DNA from 4 places in the Roseovarius sp. JB2-10 genome. Region 4 is predicted to be linked to each of the others. Evidence: riboswitches for the same ligand, from Rfam matches in the RefSeq annotation. Region 4 holds a riboswitch; each other region holds the start of a gene.
The links. Region 4 has a riboswitch for cobalamin ahead of ACZ1HJ_RS15400 (hypothetical protein). Riboswitches for the same ligand answer to the same signal wherever they lie in the genome.
Positions count from the first base shown of each region.

Region 1 (4,352 bases), 1.7 Mb from region 4:
CCGCTGACAAAACTTTGTATGATTTGTTGCACAGCATTTACAAATGCCTGCAAAACGATATGCCAGTTTTTGCTGCAATTGGTCTTCGCACTGCCTTCGACAGAACATCTGAATTGCTAGGAGTAAACACCAAGCATTCGTTCGCCGAAAAACTCGATGCTCTTAGAAAGAGAGGACATATAAGCGATGTTCAAAAAGGATTCTTGGAAGTTTTGATCGATGCTGGAAGCGCTGCAGCACATCGAGGTTGGATGCCAAAGCCGGAACACTTGGACACTATGGTCGATATCTTGGAGAGCATCATTCGCGATCATTTCGTTTTGAAGGTCGAAACCGACAAAATTAAGAAAAGTATTCCACCAAGAAGCACCGAAAGCTAAAATTCGCGCATAGGGTTCGTGCTCTCACGCACCGCTGCCCACCCAAAGGGCATCGCCTGACCGCGGGCGGAAGCGAAGAGCCCGCCGTCGCGCCACAGGCGCGCCAGCATAGTCGGCACACCTCTGGTGTGACGGGGGCGGTCAGGCGTTGCCCGTGTCGCAAGCGCCACGGGCGTGGTGAAAACCGCGCTGATCCGACAAATCTTTAAGCCGCGCAAAGGAAAGTCCCGCGTTGGCAGGGACAACTAACAGGTTTGGCAGAAATTCCGGATCAGAATTCCACGCCCTTCTGCGCCTTGATGCCATCTCGGAACGGGTGTTTGACCACGGCCATTTCCGTGACCAGATCGGCGATCTCAATCAGTGGCTCAGCGGCATTCCGACCGGTCAGGACAACATGGGTCATCTCGGGCTTCTCGGTCTGCAGGAATTCCACCACCTCAGCGATATCCAAGTATTCATACCGGATGGCGATGTTGATCTCATCCAGCAGCACCATGCGGATGTCCGGATTGCGGATCAGCTCCTTGGCCTTTTCCCAGCCCTTTTGTGCCGCCGCGATGTCGCGCGCCTTGTCCTGCGTCTCCCACGTAAAACCTTCGCCCATGGCGTAGAATTGGCAGAGATCGCTGAAATTCTCTTCGATCAGCGTGCGTTCGCCGGTTTGCCACGCACCCTTGATGAACTGCACCACGGCCGAGGGCATCCCATGGGCGATACAGCGCAGAATCATGCCAAACCCAGAGGATGATTTGCCCTTGCCGGGGCCGGTATGGACAATGATCAGACCCTTTTCCCCGGTCTTGTCTTCCATCATACGGTCGCGCGCGGCTTTTTTCTTGGCCATTTTCGTGGCGTGGCGGGCGTTGTCGTCGGTATCGGCATCTGACACGGCGTATCCTTTCTTGACAATAAGGGGCGCAATGCCGCAGGTGAGGCATACGTTGGTGTCTGTCTTAGGGCAGATTAAGAGGGAATGCGATACGCCTAACGACCCTTTGCGGGTTTGGGCCGAAGCGCAGCCGCCCCCGCGACCGTGACCGAAGAGGATGCCCGACCACTGGCCCAAATGGCTGGGAAGGTGGGCAAGCCGCCGGGCCCAAGCCCGAAATTCGCAAGCCGGGAGACCTACCAGCGCAGTTTTGTGACGGGCGAACGGGGTGTTTCGCGACCGGCTGTTGGATCGCCTGTCGTGCTTTCCCTGCTGGCCAGCTTCTCCCTCCTCACTTCGCCCCTATGGATGAAAGGGATGAGATGGCCGAGATTGTCGTCACCGTCTGTACCACCTGCCGCGCCGGTCAGGAGACCGACGTCGAAGGGCCGCGCCCCGGCTCGCGCCTTTACGAGGCGCTGTCGGCCGAGGATCTGCCCGAAGGTGTGCGCCTGCGCCCGGTCGAGTGCCTGTCGGCCTGCAAACGCGGCTGCTCGATGATCGTGGCCGGTGGTCCCGCACGCTGGACGTATATCTACGGCGATATGGACCCCGACGCCCACGTGCCGCAAATCGTCGAAGGCATCCGCGCCTATGCGGGCACCGAAGATGGCATCGTGCCCTGGCGCGAACGTCCCGAAGTGTTCCGCAAACAATCCATCGCCCGTATCCCCCCGCAGGAGTAACCCCATGTCTGATCTCACGAAAATTCCCGTCACTGTCGTCACCGGTTTTCTGGGGGCGGGCAAGACAACGCTGATCCGCCACCTAATGCAGAACCCGCAGGGCAAGCGCCTCGCCGTTCTGGTCAATGAATTTGGGACGGCAGGTGTCGATGGCGACATTCTGAAAACCTGCGCGGATGAAAACTGCCCGGCGGAAAATATCGTCGAGCTGGCCAATGGTTGCATCTGCTGCACCGTGGCCGATGATTTCATCCCCACGATCGAAACGCTGATGGCCCTGCCCGAGACGCCGGATCATATCCTGATCGAGACCTCCGGACTGGCGCTTCCGAAACCGCTTTTGAAAGCCTTTGACTGGCCCGCGATCCGCTCGCGCATCACCGTGGACGGCGTGATCGCATTGGCCGATGCCGAGGCTGTGGCTGCCGGCCGATTTGCGCCAGATGAACATGCGGTGCAGGCGCAGCGCGAGGCCGATGAGAGCCTTGATCACGAAACGCCCCTGTCGGAAGTGTTCGAAGACCAGATTTCCTGCGCCGATATCGTGCTTTTGTCCAAGGCCGATCTGGCTGGTGACAGCGGTCTTGAAAAGGCGCGCACCGTGATTGAGGCGGAAACGCCGCGGACCCTGCCGATCCTGCCGATGACCGATGGCGTGATCGATCCGCGTGTCATTCTGGGCCTTGGTGCCGCGGCCGAAGATGATCTGGACGCGCGTCCATCACATCATGACGGCCATGACGATCACGAGCATGATGACTTTGAAAGCGTCGTGATCGAATTGGGCGAGGTCGAGGATGCCGAAGCGTTGAAGGAGGCCATTGTGCGCCTGGCCCGCGAACAGAACATCCTGCGGGTCAAGGGCTATGTTGCGGTCAAGGACAAGCCCATGCGCCTGTTGGTTCAGGCCGTCAGCGAGCGTTTGCGCGCGCAGTTTGATCAGCCCTGGGGCGACACGCCACGTCGCTCGCAACTGGTTGTGATCGCCGAGCATGATGACATCAATCCTGACGCCATCCGTGCGGTTCTGGCCGCCTGATCCATGCATGTCGTCTTTCGCGAAAGCCACGGGTTAGAGGAGACCGACACCCCCCAGGATCTGGGCCAAAGCCCGGCTGATCTGGTGGTGCTGTCGTTTTCCGATAGTGACTTGGGCGCTTTCGCGGCGGGCTGGCATAGGGCTAGCGGCGGATTGCCGTCGCTGCGTCTGGCCAATCTGGTGGCGCTCAAGCATCCGCTTTCGGTCGATACGTATGCCGAGCAAACCCTTGCGGGCGCCAAGGCCGTGCTGGTGCGGCTGATCGGCGGCGAAAGCTATTGGCCCTACGGCCTTGCCACGTTGCAGGACATGGCACGACGTCAGCAGATTGCGCTAGCCGTGTTGCCGGCAAACGGTCAACCGGATGAGCGGCTCGATGCGCTCTCCACCCTGCCCATTTCGACCCTGAGACGCCTGCAGACGCTGTGCGACGCGGGCGGTGCGGTAGCGGCACAGGCTGCACTTGCGCAGCTTTCCCTTGCCGCCGGGCTCTATGCAGGACCGGTCGTGGGGGCAAAAACCATCCCCGAGGCCGGTTTCTATGCACCGGGGTCCGGTGTGGTACCGGCACCAGAACCCGGTGACAAACCGCTGGTCATCGTAAGTTTCTACCGCTCCTACCTGACCGCCGCCGATACCGGCCCCATCGATGCCATCATCACCGCGTTGCAGGACCGCGGATTTGACGCCGTGGGCCTCTTTGCGCCCAGCTTGAAGGCGGCCAGTTGCGTGCCGTGGTTGACCGATCAGATAACCCGCCTGTCACCCGTTGCCATCATCAATGCAACCGCGTTTTCCGCCAAGACCGGTGATGGTGGGCCTTCACCGCTCGATGCTGCCGGGTGCCCTGTGTTTCAGGTTGCCCTGTCGACGGCTCGGAAGAAAGACTGGGCGGAGGCTGAACGGGGTCTGTCACCCGCCGATCTGGCCATGCATGTGGTCCTGCCCGAGGTTGACGGCAGGCTCTTCACCGGCGTTGTCAGCTTCAAACAACCCGAAAAACGCGACCCCGATCTTGAATACAGCCGCTTTGGGCACCGCGCCGAGCCCGCCCGCATCAACGCCGTGGTCGAAAAAGTTGCCGCGTGGCACCGGCTTGCAACGAAACCCAACGCGGAAAAGCACCTAGCCGTGGTTTTGTCGACCTACCCCGGCAAGACCTATCAGCTGGCCCATGCGGTAGGGCTTGATGCTTTGGCCTCGGTTGCGGGGATCGCAAATGGTCTGGCCCGGCAGGGGTATGATATCGCAGCGCCAATAGACTTAGGACAACAGCTGACTGAAGCGCGCATTGCCTGGTCGCTGGATGCGTACCG
Region 1 covers NZ_CM146337.1:1,407,056-1,411,407, reverse strand. Annotated here, with positions in the region: gene ACZ1HJ_RS07020 (DUF4145 domain-containing protein) at 1-380, shown strand, start outside; gene cobO (cob(I)yrinic acid a,c-diamide adenosyltransferase) at 652-1,272, opposite strand; cobalamin riboswitch at 1,309-1,530, shown strand; gene ACZ1HJ_RS07010 (DUF1636 family protein) at 1,617-1,997, shown strand; gene cobW (cobalamin biosynthesis protein CobW) at 2,002-3,036, shown strand; gene cobN (cobaltochelatase subunit CobN) at 3,040-4,352, shown strand, end outside.
Region 1: linked by a shared signal. The riboswitch ahead of ACZ1HJ_RS07010 (DUF1636 family protein) and the one ahead of ACZ1HJ_RS15400 (hypothetical protein) in region 4 are both predicted to bind cobalamin.

Region 2 (4,352 bases), 730 kb from region 4:
GAGTCGGAATGGGCCAGAAAGACAAAATTATCCTACGTCTGTGCGCGACCTGCCTGCCCGAAGGGGACCCGGCGGGCGAAGCACTGGCCGCAGCGATCGACGCTGCCGCATTGACCGTGCCCATTGTTGTCAAAACGCAAGACTGCATGAACGGCTGTGCCGCGCCTGTATCCCTGGCCTTGCAAGGGGCTGGCCGCGCCACCTGTTTCTTTGCGGGGGTTGATCCCGCAGCGGATCAGAAAGATGTGATCAACACGCTGAAGGCCTATATCGACAGCCCGCGTGGTTGGATCGAAGACGCTCGTCCCTGTGGACGCCTGCGACACTGCCTTATCGGGCGCGTGCCGGCGTTGGATACGGACTAGTTTTTCAGGTCCACCACCTGTTCCAGCAGCCTATCACCCACGGCCAGCGGCCGGTGATCGTTGGAATTCAACGTGACTTTCACCTCAACATCGCCCTCGGGCAACTGACCTATATGCATCCAAGGGCCGTAGAGCCGTGCGAGTTTATCGCCGTTGATATAGACATGGGCGTGGCCTTCGCCATCCACATGATCAAGGCCGGCCCGGTCAGGGGCAAACCGAAAATTGCGCGGCATCACATGCAGGTTCCAGCCCAATACGGGATCAGCTGATATCTCGACCGCGAACTCGGGCGCATCGGGGCCCGCCGGCACAGAGAGCAGCATATCATGCGCGCTATGGTCCATGCCGCCACTGACATGCATGTCGTGATCGTGGCCATCCAGCGTGATGCCATTGCCAGCGGCAACCGTAAAACCGATGCCTCCGCCAAAAACCAACCCGATGATCAACAGAACGATTGAACGGTCCATGGTCGCCTTTCCGAAATGCACTGCCGTGTCAGGCGTTCTGGGTCATGCCTTCTGCCGCTGGATCGCGGGACCAGAAATAGCCCGCACAACAGCCCAAGATGATCCATGCCGCCATCCCAACGCCGTAGGCACGCGCCGCAAAATGCGCCCCAATTTCCGTGGGTACAGGGCCGGTGAAGACATCAGGCTCTGGCGCGCCAATCAGATGTGGGGCCAGAAGCAAAACGACAGCAACACCCCAGGCCAGCCAGCCACGTCCAAAGGCAATGAGCCACATAGCGACGCCTGCCGTGGCCACGGTTGCCAACCACCAGATTTGCCGTGCGTTTACATCCGCGGCGGCAACACCGGGCACTTCGGGTGCCAGAGAAAAGCCCGGCGCAAAGTGCACCGCCACAAAACCGGCCAGACCCCAAAGCAATCCCGTGCGGCCGTTGATGACAGCGCCACGGTCCTGCGCCTGAGACATCAGCGACACCAGCATCAGAGCATAACCGGAATAGATCAACATGCTGAAGATGATGCTTAAACCATCGCGCAACATGTCCATGCCACCCAGATCGGGATGTGCAGAAACCGTCGACGTCGCGCCGAAATGCACAAGCTCACCACTTTCATAAAGCTCGGCGTGCAACAGGACGGGTTGAACGAAGACAAGCTGCAGCAGGGCGGCAATCAGCCCCGCGGCAGCACCAGCAAACAACGCGCTGGTCAGTATGCGCGTAAACACGTGCTTAGTGGCAGGGGAAGCCGGTCGCGTGACGCACGTCATGTGCGGCCGCGTGCAGCGTCTCAGCCTGTGCAAGGCCTGTAACAGCAACAACCGCGAAGCCAAGGAAGGCTGCGAAAACGGCGGCGCCGAGGCCTGATTTGGTCTTTGTTACTGAAGCAGTGACAGCGTTCATCTCATTTTCCTTTCCGTCGCACCCGACGGGTTTAGTGGTCCCAGACCGGCAGGTCTCCTGGCTTACGGGTCGATGCATAGGCTGGCCTTCCCGGATTTCTCCAGTGGCGTTTTCAGCCCTGCTCACCGCTCACAGTTGCGGGGGCAGCCGCAGAGTCGGACGGATCCTCACTGCATTCCCTTTTACCCTCACCCCAGTATTGACGCGAAGGACCGGCCTTATCTCAGTGCCAGAAACATAGAGGCGCGGTCAATACGCATATTGCATCCGGCACCGGATCACGGATCGATTTTAACCTTTTGGCGGGGTAATCCGCGCGCTTCGCGCATCAGGCACGCACCAAAGCGCCCTTATCCAAACGCACCACGCGGTCCATTCGGGCAGCAAGTTCCATGTTATGCGTCGCAATCAGGGCGGCCAATCCCGTGTCCCGAACCAACTCTACAAGTGCCGCGAAAACCTGATCTGACGTCGCCGGATCAAGATTTCCCGTCGGTTCATCCGCAAGGAGCAACCGCGGCTGATTGGCAAGGGCCCGGCAAAACGCCACGCGCTGCTGTTCCCCGCCGGACATTGCTGAGGGTCTGTGACCCGCCCGTTCGGCCACACCCACCCTGGTCAGCAAATCCCGTGCGCGGTCCTCGGCAACACCACGCGCCACACCGTTGGCCAGTTGAGGCAGGACGATGTTTTCAAGCGCCGAGAATTCCGGCAGCAGATGGTGGAACTGATAGACAAACCCAACATCCCGGCGGCGCGCCACGGTCCGGCGCCGATCGCTCAGCCCCGTCATATCCGTACCCGCAATCTGCACCTGACCGGCATCGGCCGTGTCCAGCAGACCGGCAATATGCAACAAGGTCGATTTGCCTGCGCCCGACGGCGCGACCAATGCCACCATCTCACCGGCTTCGACCTCAAGCTGCACATCCTTCAGCACCTGAACGGCATTGGATTTGCCCGCGTTATAGGTCTTCTCAACACCTGCGAGACGCAGCATCACATCACTCATAGCGCAACGCCTCAACCGGGTTCATCCGGGCCGCGCGCCGCGCCGGGAAAATCGTGACGACAAAGGACAACCCGAGCGACAAGGCCACCGCCGAGAGCACATCCCGGGCGTTTAATTGCGCTGGCAGATGATAGATGCCGCGGATCGATGGATCCCATGCCTGCCCCCCCGACATCATGTTAACCACTGAAAAGATCGGATCGATGTAGACGGCAAACAGGCATCCCAGGATCACGCCAAAGAGTGTGCCGATCATGCCCGTGAACGCACCGCAAATGAAAAACACCCGCAAGATCGATCCTTCTGTCAGGCCCATCGTGCGCAGAATCCCGATGTCGCGGCCTTTGTTTTTGACCAGCATGATCAACCCGCTGGTGATGTTCATCGCCGCAATCAGCACAAGAATGGACAGGATGATGAACATCACGTTGTCCTCGATATCCAATGCCCGCAGAAACCCGCCACTGGCGTCCCGCCATGTCCAAAGCTGGCTCGTTTCACCCGCCGCGCGCAGCAGCGACACCGCGAGATCATCGACCCGGTCCGGATCGGTGGTCATCACTTCCAATTCATCGGCGCGCCCTTCGCGGTTGAAAAAGCTCTGCGCCTCGGCAAATGGCATGTAGATGCGGGTGCGATCGATGTCGTACCGCCCGGCCGAAAAAATATATCCGACATCATAGTTTTTGACCCGGGGCGTCGCGCCCAGGGGCGATTTTACACCGCCGGGCAGGATCAGTTTGATGCGATCTCCCACAGCAAGGCCCAACTCACGCGCCACGCCCGAACCGATGGCCACGGTAGCTTCCTGCGTGTCGGGAATGGGGCCAAAGCTGTTGATGTCACCAATGCCGGTGTCGGGATTGGCGATGCGGGGAATGGTTTTCAAATTCTCAAGCGTGATGCCAAAGACCTGGACGCCGGCATTGCGATCTCGCGAATTGGCCATCACCTGCCCTTTGACAAGTGGTGCAACCCGGGTGACGCCCGGCACCGCGCGCACACGTTCGGCCATTGCGTCGTAGTCTTTGAGCGTCCGGTCGATGCGACCGGTTTGATCATCCACGATCCCCGCATTGTAGACCGTCACATGCGCATTGGCTCCCAGAATGGTGTCAACGAACTCCGCCCGGAAGCCTGAGCGGACAGCCAGCGTAGCAATCAGCGCAAACACCGCAAGCGTGATGCCAATCAAACTGATCCATGTCATCACGCTGACGCCACCTTCGGCGCGTTTTGCGCGCAAGTACCGCCAGGCGATCATCCATTCAAATGGAGCAAAGGGGGTTGGGTTGGCTGCCAAAATGTGACCTCAGAGCGCGGATTTGTCTTGTTTTGCGCGGACAGTGACCGTGGGCACCGGCAAGGTCAAGGCTCAACCCGCGCGCGCCCTGTCATCCGCCGCAAAACCGCGCCCAAAGCGCCCATCACGCCAAGCCCGGCCAGAAAGCCGGCAATGCCAAATCCGATCCCGTCCGACGAGACAGGCACGGCAGGTTTGAAATCGGCCCAGGCTTTTTTCGCCACATCCATATCCGTCATACGCCAGATTTGCGCCGCCTGCGCCGTGACAGCTTTGTATTTCAACGCGTTCAGA
Region 2 covers NZ_CM146337.1:2,340,224-2,344,575, reverse strand. Annotated here, with positions in the region: gene ACZ1HJ_RS11765 (DUF1636 family protein) at 9-365, shown strand; gene ACZ1HJ_RS11760 (hypothetical protein) at 362-838, opposite strand; gene ACZ1HJ_RS11755 (CbtA family protein) at 867-1,568, opposite strand; gene ACZ1HJ_RS11750 (CbtB domain-containing protein) at 1,573-1,743, opposite strand; cobalamin riboswitch at 1,774-1,975, opposite strand; gene ACZ1HJ_RS11745 (ABC transporter ATP-binding protein) at 2,072-2,755, opposite strand; gene ACZ1HJ_RS11740 (lipoprotein-releasing ABC transporter permease subunit) at 2,748-4,058, opposite strand; gene ACZ1HJ_RS11735 (DUF2937 family protein) at 4,124-4,352, opposite strand, start outside.
Region 2: linked by a shared signal. The riboswitch ahead of ACZ1HJ_RS11750 (CbtB domain-containing protein) and the one ahead of ACZ1HJ_RS15400 (hypothetical protein) in region 4 are both predicted to bind cobalamin.

Region 3 (4,352 bases), 1.7 Mb from region 4:
TGTGTCCAACGACTTGGCGAATACTGAACCCCAAGGCTCACCCTCTACGTTTTGCGCCGTAGCATGTAGATATCCATGATCCATCCATGACGCTTTTGCGCCGCTGCACGGGTTTCCATGATTTCTTCCATCACGTCGGCAATTGGACCGGCAAGGGAAATTTCCTGCGGCATACCCGCATAGGCCGTCCACCAGATGTAAAAGGCGTCGGGCGCAAGCGTTTGAAAGGCACATCCGCCGTCAAGCATGACCACCAGTGTTTCCGTATCTGCAGGCCACCCATTGTCGCGCAATTGGCGACCGGTTGAGATTGTGACCGGCGCGCCGATTGTGTTCAATGGGATCGCATGGCTTGCTGTCATCGCCTGAATGGACGTGATGCCCGGCACCACATTCAAAGTGATCGAAATCTGCGAACGCAACCGGTCGACGATGCGCAACGTACTGTCATAGAGCGATGGATCGCCCCAGACCAAAAATCCAGCGCGCCCACCGTTGGGCAAACCAGCAATCAGTTCGGCAGCCCAAACCGAGGCAATCGCATCATGCCAATCATGCACGCCGGCATGGTAATCGGGGTTTTTCGCATCGCGCACCGGCAAATCAAACTCGCGGATGACAGGACCATCGGGTTTGAGAACCTGCGCGCAGATTTGGCGCCTTGCCTCGGCAAGGTCATCCTTTTGTGCGCCTTTGTGTGGAATGAGAATGACGTCACATGCATTCAACGCATCAATCGCCTGAAGGGTCACATGCTGCGGGTTGCCTGTTCCGATACCGATCAGTGAAAGCGCAATCATCGAGACCTCAAAATTCAAGTCGTGACCCCGCACACCGCAAGGCCACGTCTTCGTGTACGGGGTTAACCCGGTTGATGCAGGCGCTGATTGAAGAGACCGCTCTTTGTCAAATCACGCGCGGATTTCGCACCGGCTAGAATGGCAAGGTCGACCAATGGTTCAATCAGAACAACCAGCATGTAAGCCCCGCCAAACGCGCCGACGGATGCGAGAGTTTCGGCACCAAAACCCTGCCCATAAAGTGCCCAGAAGGCCACCCATGCTACAACACCACCTTGATACGCGGTCGAAAGCGCCAAGGTTTGTCCGTATGTCAGATCCACATAGGCTGTGTCAGGGGCGATCAGACGTTTTGCCAATGCCTGCACGGCGAATAGAGGCACCAACAGTGTCGTCACATTGATGAAATACTGAGGCAAATCCGCCGGGGCGAAAAACACACCTTGTGCCAGCAGGCCAAGAGCCAGTCCAAAGGCCGCGGGCGCAGCGCCCAACAGCAAGAACAGCGTGGAGCCGAGAATAAAGTGTACCTCACTGACGCCCACGGGATAGTGCGGCAGTACCTGGAAGAAAACGAATGTGAGTGCGCTGGCGATTGCAATCCGTCCCACAAATGACAGCGCGCTGCTGTCGCGCAGCGCGTCCCACGCCAGTTTTGCGCTGACGCCGACCGCGCCTGCGGCAGTTGCATAGGACAGCGCGAGTTTGGCGCCGACGACGATACCGGGTTCAATATGCATGTTTTGATCTCCTTGCCGTCTTCCCCGACGGCCATGAAATGACGATTTAGCCCTCTTTGGGGCGGGTTGTGTTGGGGCGTGCCCCGCGACGGCAGGTCTCCTGACTTCACGGGTCGATGCGTGCCGCGCCTTCCCAAACCATTGGTTCAGTGGCATTGCGGTCTGCTCGCCGTTTACAGTTGCGGGGGCAGTCACGGATTTGGCGCCTTTTGGCTACACCGCACCGTGTTCCCTTTTACCCCGAGCGCTTGGCGCTTGATCGGGACCGTCACCGCTTGCGTCTCATACGACAGACAGTGCTGTCAATCCTGCTCATCGGCAAGTGGGCCATATAAAATAAGGGCAGGGGCGGTTCCCGACGCTTCAGTCAGTGTCTCCGACAGACTGGCAATTGTGTGTCGGCTCAACACCTGTTCAGGGGTTGTAACGGCTTCGGCCAAGAGCGCGGGTGTATTCGGTGGCAATCCGGCCTCGATCAACAGTTTGGCCATTTGTGTGAATGTGCGCCGCCCCATATAAACGACCGTTGTGGCCAGCGGGTCAGCCAGAGCAGCCATGTTCAAGCCGTCAGGCAATTGGCCGGTCACGTCGTGACCCGTCACGAATTGCAAGCGACGGGCTGTCAAACGGCGCGTTAAAGGGATGGCCGCCGCCGCCGCCGCCGCAGATGCCGATGTGACACCCGGGATAATTTCGAACGCGATGCCCGCTTGTCGTAGGGCTACAATTTCTTCCTCCAGTCGCCCGAACACACCTGCATCCCCGGATTTGAGACGTACGATATGTAATCCAGCGGTGGCATGATCCACCAACAAGCGACTGACATGTTCCTGTTTGGGCGAGTTGCGTCCGGCGCGTTTGCCTACGCCGATCAAATCGGCGTCGTCGCGCGCGTGTGACAGGATAGGCCCGGAGGAGAGATCGTCAAAAAGTACCGCATCGGCCTCTTCCAACCGTTTGACGGCTTTGACCGTCAGCAACTCCGGATCGCCAGGACCCGAGGAGACGAAAGAGACGAATCCGCTCATGTGGCGCGGGCGATCATGTGAAAGAAAGTGCCGGTTGCGTTGCCCCGGCACGAACCTGTTTCCGGGACTTCCAAGCCGTTGGAGTCCGACACCAATGCAAGCGGCGTATCCGGTTGTGCAAGTATGGTCGAATAGTGAAATTCGTGCCCCCGCAACCGCGCGCCCTTTTCATGTCCGAGCATCGGCGCGTGCAACGTGGCCTGACGATAGCCCAAATGCATTTTCCGCTTCTCATAGGACGTCTCAAGGCCCAGCAAACCAGCCATTTCATGGCGAACACCGTCTTTGTCGACCAAACCAGCACCCATCGCCATGTAGCCACCGCATTCGCCGTGCACAGGTCGGGTTGCGGCGAAGTCTCGAAGGCTTGAACGGAAATGCGCCGCGGCGGCCAGTTTTCCGGCATGCAATTCAGGATATCCACCGGGCAACCAGCAGATATCTGCGCTGTCATCCGGCGCTTCATCCGCTAGGGGTGAAAACGGCAGGATTTCCGCGCCAGCTGTGCGCCAACTGTCCAGAAGGTGCGGATAAACAAAGGAAAATGCTGCATCGCGCGCCAGTGCAACACGTTGTCCGGGCGGTTGTGATTGCTGTTTTTGACCTTGGCCAAGCCGCGTCTCACCTGCCGCTTGCAACAAGGCATCAAGATCCAGGTTTTCACTGATAAACGCGCCCGCTTCGTCCAAAAGCGCCTGCAATTCCGGCTGCTCTTCCGCCTGAATAAGGCCCAGATGTCGCTCGGGCAGTTCGACAGCACCACGACGGGGCAGCGCGCCCAGAACACGTACGCCCACCTGCTCCATGCCGGCGCGCAAGAGCGTTTCGTGGCGGGGGCTTGCCACGCGGTTCAGCACCACACCGGCAAGGGGCACATCGGGTCGCATACTGGCGAACCCGAGTGCTGTCGCGGCTGCAGATTGCGCTTGCCCGGACACATCGAGGATCAGGATGACGGGCCACCCGGCCATGGCAGAAATGTCCGCGCTGGCACCGCTACCGGTTTCACCGGGCACAGCCACGCCGTCAAAGAGCCCCATAGAACCTTCGGCAAGGGCCAGATCAGCGCCGGAAGCCGCACCAACAAGATGCCCGAGCAGATCGGGGGTCATGGACCAGCTATCGAGGTTGTAAGATGGCCGACCGGATGCGGCCAGATGAAAGGCCGGGTCAATGTAATCCGGCCCGCTTTTGAAGGGCTGCACGGTGACGCCACGTTTTGCAAAGGCACGCAGCAGTCCCAGCATCAACGTGGTTTTGCCGGTGCCAGAGGCCGGGGCGGAAATCATCAATCCAGGGGGCAGGGTCATTCTTGTGTCTCCGGAAAACGCGGGTCAGTGCCCACAGGTCGAAAGCGGCGGTCATAGTCACCGGCATAGAGGCAGCTTTCGTCGAAATCGTCAGAAGCGAGTGCGCGACCCACCATGATCAGTGCGGTGCGTCCGCGTTCACCTTCGGTTGCGTCAATCACAGTGTCCAACGTGGCCCGAACGATGCGTTGATCGTGCCAGGTGGCGCGCCAGACCACGGCCACCGGGCAATCCGTGCCGTAGAGGGGAGACAGCCGCGCCACCACATCTTCCAGCACATGCACCGATAAGTGGATCGCAAGCGTGGCACCGGTTGCCGCAAAGTTTTCGAGGGTTTCGTTATCGGGCATGGTCGAGGCGCGACCGGAGGTTCGGGTCAGGATCAGGGATTGCGCAACGCCGGGCAGGGTCAGTTCTGCACCAAGCGCGGCGGCGGCGGCGGCAAAGGCCGGAACACCCGGGGTCACGTCATAG
Region 3 covers NZ_CM146337.1:1,394,976-1,399,327, forward strand. Annotated here, with positions in the region: gene cobF (precorrin-6A synthase (deacetylating)) at 45-800, opposite strand; gene ACZ1HJ_RS06945 (energy-coupling factor ABC transporter permease) at 863-1,540, opposite strand; cobalamin riboswitch at 1,614-1,825, opposite strand; gene cobA (uroporphyrinogen-III C-methyltransferase) at 1,843-2,568, opposite strand; gene ACZ1HJ_RS06955 (cobyrinate a,c-diamide synthase) at 2,565-3,878, opposite strand; gene cobM (precorrin-4 C(11)-methyltransferase) at 3,875-4,352, opposite strand, start outside.
Region 3: linked by a shared signal. The riboswitch ahead of ACZ1HJ_RS06945 (energy-coupling factor ABC transporter permease) and the one ahead of ACZ1HJ_RS15400 (hypothetical protein) in region 4 are both predicted to bind cobalamin.

Region 4 (4,352 bases):
CCCAGATCCTGGTGCGACGCGGGTTTGGTCGAGGCCAGTTCCACCAACGCATCGTCCTTGTAGACCCGGTTGCGAGGGATATTGCGCGCTTGCGCATAGGTCTCGCGGAACTTGGCGAGTTCCCGCACGATGGCCAGAAACTTGCCCGAATTGTTGCGCGTCTTGACCCGTCTCCATGCATCATCCGGCAAAGTGATATAGGTACCCGGGTTGGTCAGGATACGCAGCTCTTCAGCCACCCACTTTTCACGGTTGGTCTCGCGCAGCTTGGCCGCCAGAAATTCGTATATGCCGCGCAGATGGGTCACGTCGGCCAAGGCATAGGTCTTTTGCGCATCGGTCAGCGGCCGGCGCGACCAATCGGTGAAGCGCGATGTCTTGTCGAGCTGCTCCTTGGCGATCTTGCGCACCAGCGTCTCATACCCCGCCTGTTCCCCAAAGCCACAGACCATCGCCGCAACCTGCGTATCAAAAAGCGGCTCGGGGATCACGCCTGCATCAACGTGGAAAATCTCAAGGTCCTGCCGCGCTGCATGAAACACTTTGACCACGGACGTGTCGCGGAAAAGCTCATAGAGCGGCTCAAGTGACATGTCGCCTTCCAGCGGGTCGACCAGCACCGCATCATCCTCGGCGTCGCCAGCCACAGCCAGCTGGATCAAGCAGAGTTTGGAGTAATACGTCCGCTCGCGCAGAAACTCCGTATCAACGGTCACGTAGTCATGGGTCGCAGCTTTCTTGCAAAAAGCGGCCAGGTCTTCGGTGGTGGTGATTGTTATCATCAGATGTCTTCGATGTCTGTCCCGGGGGGCGAAGTTGCGCCCGTATAAGGCAGCGCGCAGCAAATGGAAATGCCCGGAAAGGTTAAGGCAGGGTAATCATCCGCCGATCCCCGGCGGCAAAGCGGCGCAGCACCGCAGGATAGAGGATATGTTCCTGGGCCAGCACCCGCGCGGCCAGCGTTTCTGGCGTGTCATCCGGCTTGATCGGCACCCGCGCCTGACCCAGCATCGGGCCTTCGTCGAGCGCCGGTGTGACCTCATGCACGCTGCATCCAGCCTCGGTATCACCCGCCTCTAGCGCCCGCGCGTGGGTGTTGAGGCCGCGATATTTGGGCAAGAGTGAGGGATGAATGTTCAGCATATGACCCTGCCAGCGGCTGACAAACCCTTCGGTCAGCACCCGCATGAACCCGGCAAGGCAAATGATATCGGGCTTGGCCTCCAATAGCCGCGCATGCAGCACATCTTCGAACGCCGCACGGTCTTCGCCATAGGGGCGATGATCCACATGGGCCGTCTCCACGCCCCGCGTCGCCGCTTTCTGCAGCCCGCCCGCGTCATGATTATTCGACAAAACCAGACAGGCGCGCGCCGGGTGATCCCCGGTCATACTATCCACCAGCGACACCATGTTGGAGCCGCTGCCCGAAAGCAAAATCGCCACCCGTTTGGTCAAAGAAGCGCCCCGGAATAGGCCACGCCGGGCGTGTCCGTCACATGCCCCAGACGCGATACGGTTTCGCCCTCGCCCTCCAGCAAGGCCTGCACCGCGCCGGCCTGCGCGGCATCTACCGCCAACACCATGCCTATGCCGCAGTTAAAGGTCTTGAGCATTTCGGCCTCGGCCATGCCGCCTTGCGACGCAAGCCATTTGAACACCGGGGGCAACTCCCAGGCCTCCAGGTCAATCGCCACGCCCATGTCTTCGGGCAGAACGCGCGGGATGTTTTCCGTCAGACCGCCACCGGTGATATGGGCCAGCGCATGCACGCCCCCTGCCCTGACCGCCGCCAATGCCTGTTTCACATAAAGCCGCGTGGGCGTCAGCAAGGCCGCACCCAATGTGCCCTCGGCCCAGGGGCAATCGGCGTCCCACCCAAGGCCCGACATCTCAACCAGTTTGCGCACCAGGCTATAACCGTTGGAATGCACGCCATCACTGGCCAGCCCCAGGAGCACATCGCGCACAGCCACGCCTGCGGGCAGATCGCTACCGCGCTCCATCGCGCCCACGGAAAACCCGGCCAGATCAAAATCCCCATCCGGGTACATGCCCGGCATTTCCGCCGTCTCACCGCCGATCAGCGCACAGCCCGAGCGCACGCAGCCTTCGGCAATGCCTTCGATGATCCGCGCGGCACTCTCGGTATCGAGCTTGCCGGTCGCGAAGTAGTCGAGGAAGAAAAGCGGCTCAGCCCCCTGACAGACCAGATCGTTGACGCACATCGCCACCAGATCGATGCCCACACCGTCGACATTACCGGTATCAATCGCGATCCGAAGCTTGGTGCCAACACCATCCGTGGCCGCCACAAGGATCGGATCGACATAACCCGCGCCTTTGAGATCAAAGAGCGCGCCAAACCCGCCAAGCCCCGCCATCACACCCGGCCGCACCGTCCGCTTGGCCGCAGGTTTGATCCGGTCCACGAGCGCGTTGCCTGCATCGATATCCACACCGGCATCGGCATAGGTCACACCGTTCTTTGTCTGGCTCATGGGGCCCCTCCGTTTGCACGTGCCCGCCAGTTAGACCAATCGCCCGCGCGGTGCAATCGTCAAAGCCTTGACGCCCCCCGCGCGCGTGCGTATCCCGGGCCTCAGGTCGGGCCTGTAGCTCAATTGGTTAGAGCAGAGCGCTCATAACGCTTTGGTTGGGGGTTCGAGTCCCTCCGGGCCTACCACCTTTCACCGTCTCGTGCCGTTATCCGCCCTTGGTTGGCCGCGGATAGCGCGTGAAAAACATCCCCTCAATATTCTTCTTGAGATCGAAAATTTTATAGGTCAGTGTTGAGGTCCATGGTGCCGCCCTTTTGGGGTGGAGAATTGGGAAGCCGGTGCAATTCCGGCGCTGCCCCCGCAACGGTAAGGATGGGGGATGCGGCAACCGCCACTGGGCCAGATCGGTCTGGGAAGGCGCTGCATCCGAAACCCGCCAAGTCCGGAAACCAGCCTTGGACAAACGTTAATCCGCGGAGGGCGGTGGGAACGGTTGCCAAGGCCAAGTGCCACCCGCAATCCGTGCCTTCTCTTCTTCCGCCCCATCTGACCCGGGGTGTGGTCAGGGAGTTGAAGACGATGAGTATATCCCGCATTCTCAACGGGTTGGAGACCATGGACGCCACGGGACCGGATGCCACATCCGCCGCGCGGCTTGGGTTTCTGGAATGGGCCTTTTGCGCCAAGGATGGTGGCACACCCGAAGCGGCACAGACGGCCTTGGCCAGCCCCGCCGCCCGAAACGCCAGCAGCGACGCCGCGCGCGCTTTTGTCGGATATCTGCGCGAAGCCACGATTGCCTGCGCCAGACCCGGACGCCGACGCACCCGCACCGTGCATTAGGCACGCGCCCTAAATTGTTGTTTAAAAAGAAAAACGACGGCGTCCAGGGAGGAGGAGACGCCGCCGTTCTATCTACGTTTGACCCCTGGGAGGAGGAGATCATTCGTAATCTCAGGTTGGCCCACCGGGCCGGTATTTTAGTCGGCGGCAATCTCCGAGGGAGGAGAGGAGATTGCCGCCGCTGTCAGATGCCCTCAGGGAGGAGGAGACGAGGACACCCGATCGCGTCACGCCGCCTTAGCCGTGTGTGCCGTACACAACCTCATGCGCCGCGCGTCGGATTTCCGACCGGCTGAGGCCCAGATCGGCCAATTCTTTGTTTGTCAGAACCGAGAGCTCATCGATGGTCCGATGGTACGCCCGGTAATTCTGAGCACGGGTGATGAGCGCGTGGATCGCGGCGCTCATGTCCAATTTCAGGCCGCTGGTGGCCGAACGATTTTGATGTGCAAAAGCCATCTCTTCTATTCCTTGCGTCTTCTGTTCATGCGACCACCCGATGGGCCTCATCGCTTCCGTTGACGCCTAAATAAGCTCTTGCTGCAGGTGCACAACCCCTGACCAAATCAATGCTGCCATGCAGCAATTGCATGGCTCACCCTTCCCTAACGTCATATTTTTGCTCAATATTATGGTTAACGTGGTGCGAGGCCTTGCCCTTTGCCGCAAACCTGTCACCTATGGCACAGAGCTTGAGGGAGGGCGCGATGCCACGCAGCGTTGACGACATAAAATCCCGCCTGTCGCAGTTTGAACTGCCCGGTGGCGGCAACCTGGTGTCGCGCGATATGATCCGTGCACTCCATATCGATGGCGCGGATGTCCGGTTTGTGATCGAAGCCCCCAGCCCGGAGATTGCCGCCCAAATGGAGCCGCTGCGCGCGGCGGCTGAACGCGCTGTGCTGGACATGGAGGGTGTTGACACCGTCAGCGTTGCCCTGACCGCCCATGGCCCGGCCCCCGCCGCGCCCGCGCCACCCAGCCTCAAGATTGGCGGGCACCCCAAGC
Region 4 covers NZ_CM146337.1:3,074,772-3,079,123, forward strand. Annotated here, with positions in the region: gene rnd (ribonuclease D) at 1-782, opposite strand, end outside; gene purN (phosphoribosylglycinamide formyltransferase) at 865-1,458, opposite strand; gene purM (phosphoribosylformylglycinamidine cyclo-ligase) at 1,455-2,501, opposite strand; tRNA gene ACZ1HJ_RS15395 (tRNA-Ile) at 2,610-2,686, shown strand; cobalamin riboswitch at 2,786-2,973, shown strand; gene ACZ1HJ_RS15400 (hypothetical protein) at 3,081-3,344, shown strand; gene ACZ1HJ_RS15405 (DUF1127 domain-containing protein) at 3,582-3,803, opposite strand; gene ACZ1HJ_RS15410 (Mrp/NBP35 family ATP-binding protein) at 4,052-4,352, shown strand, end outside.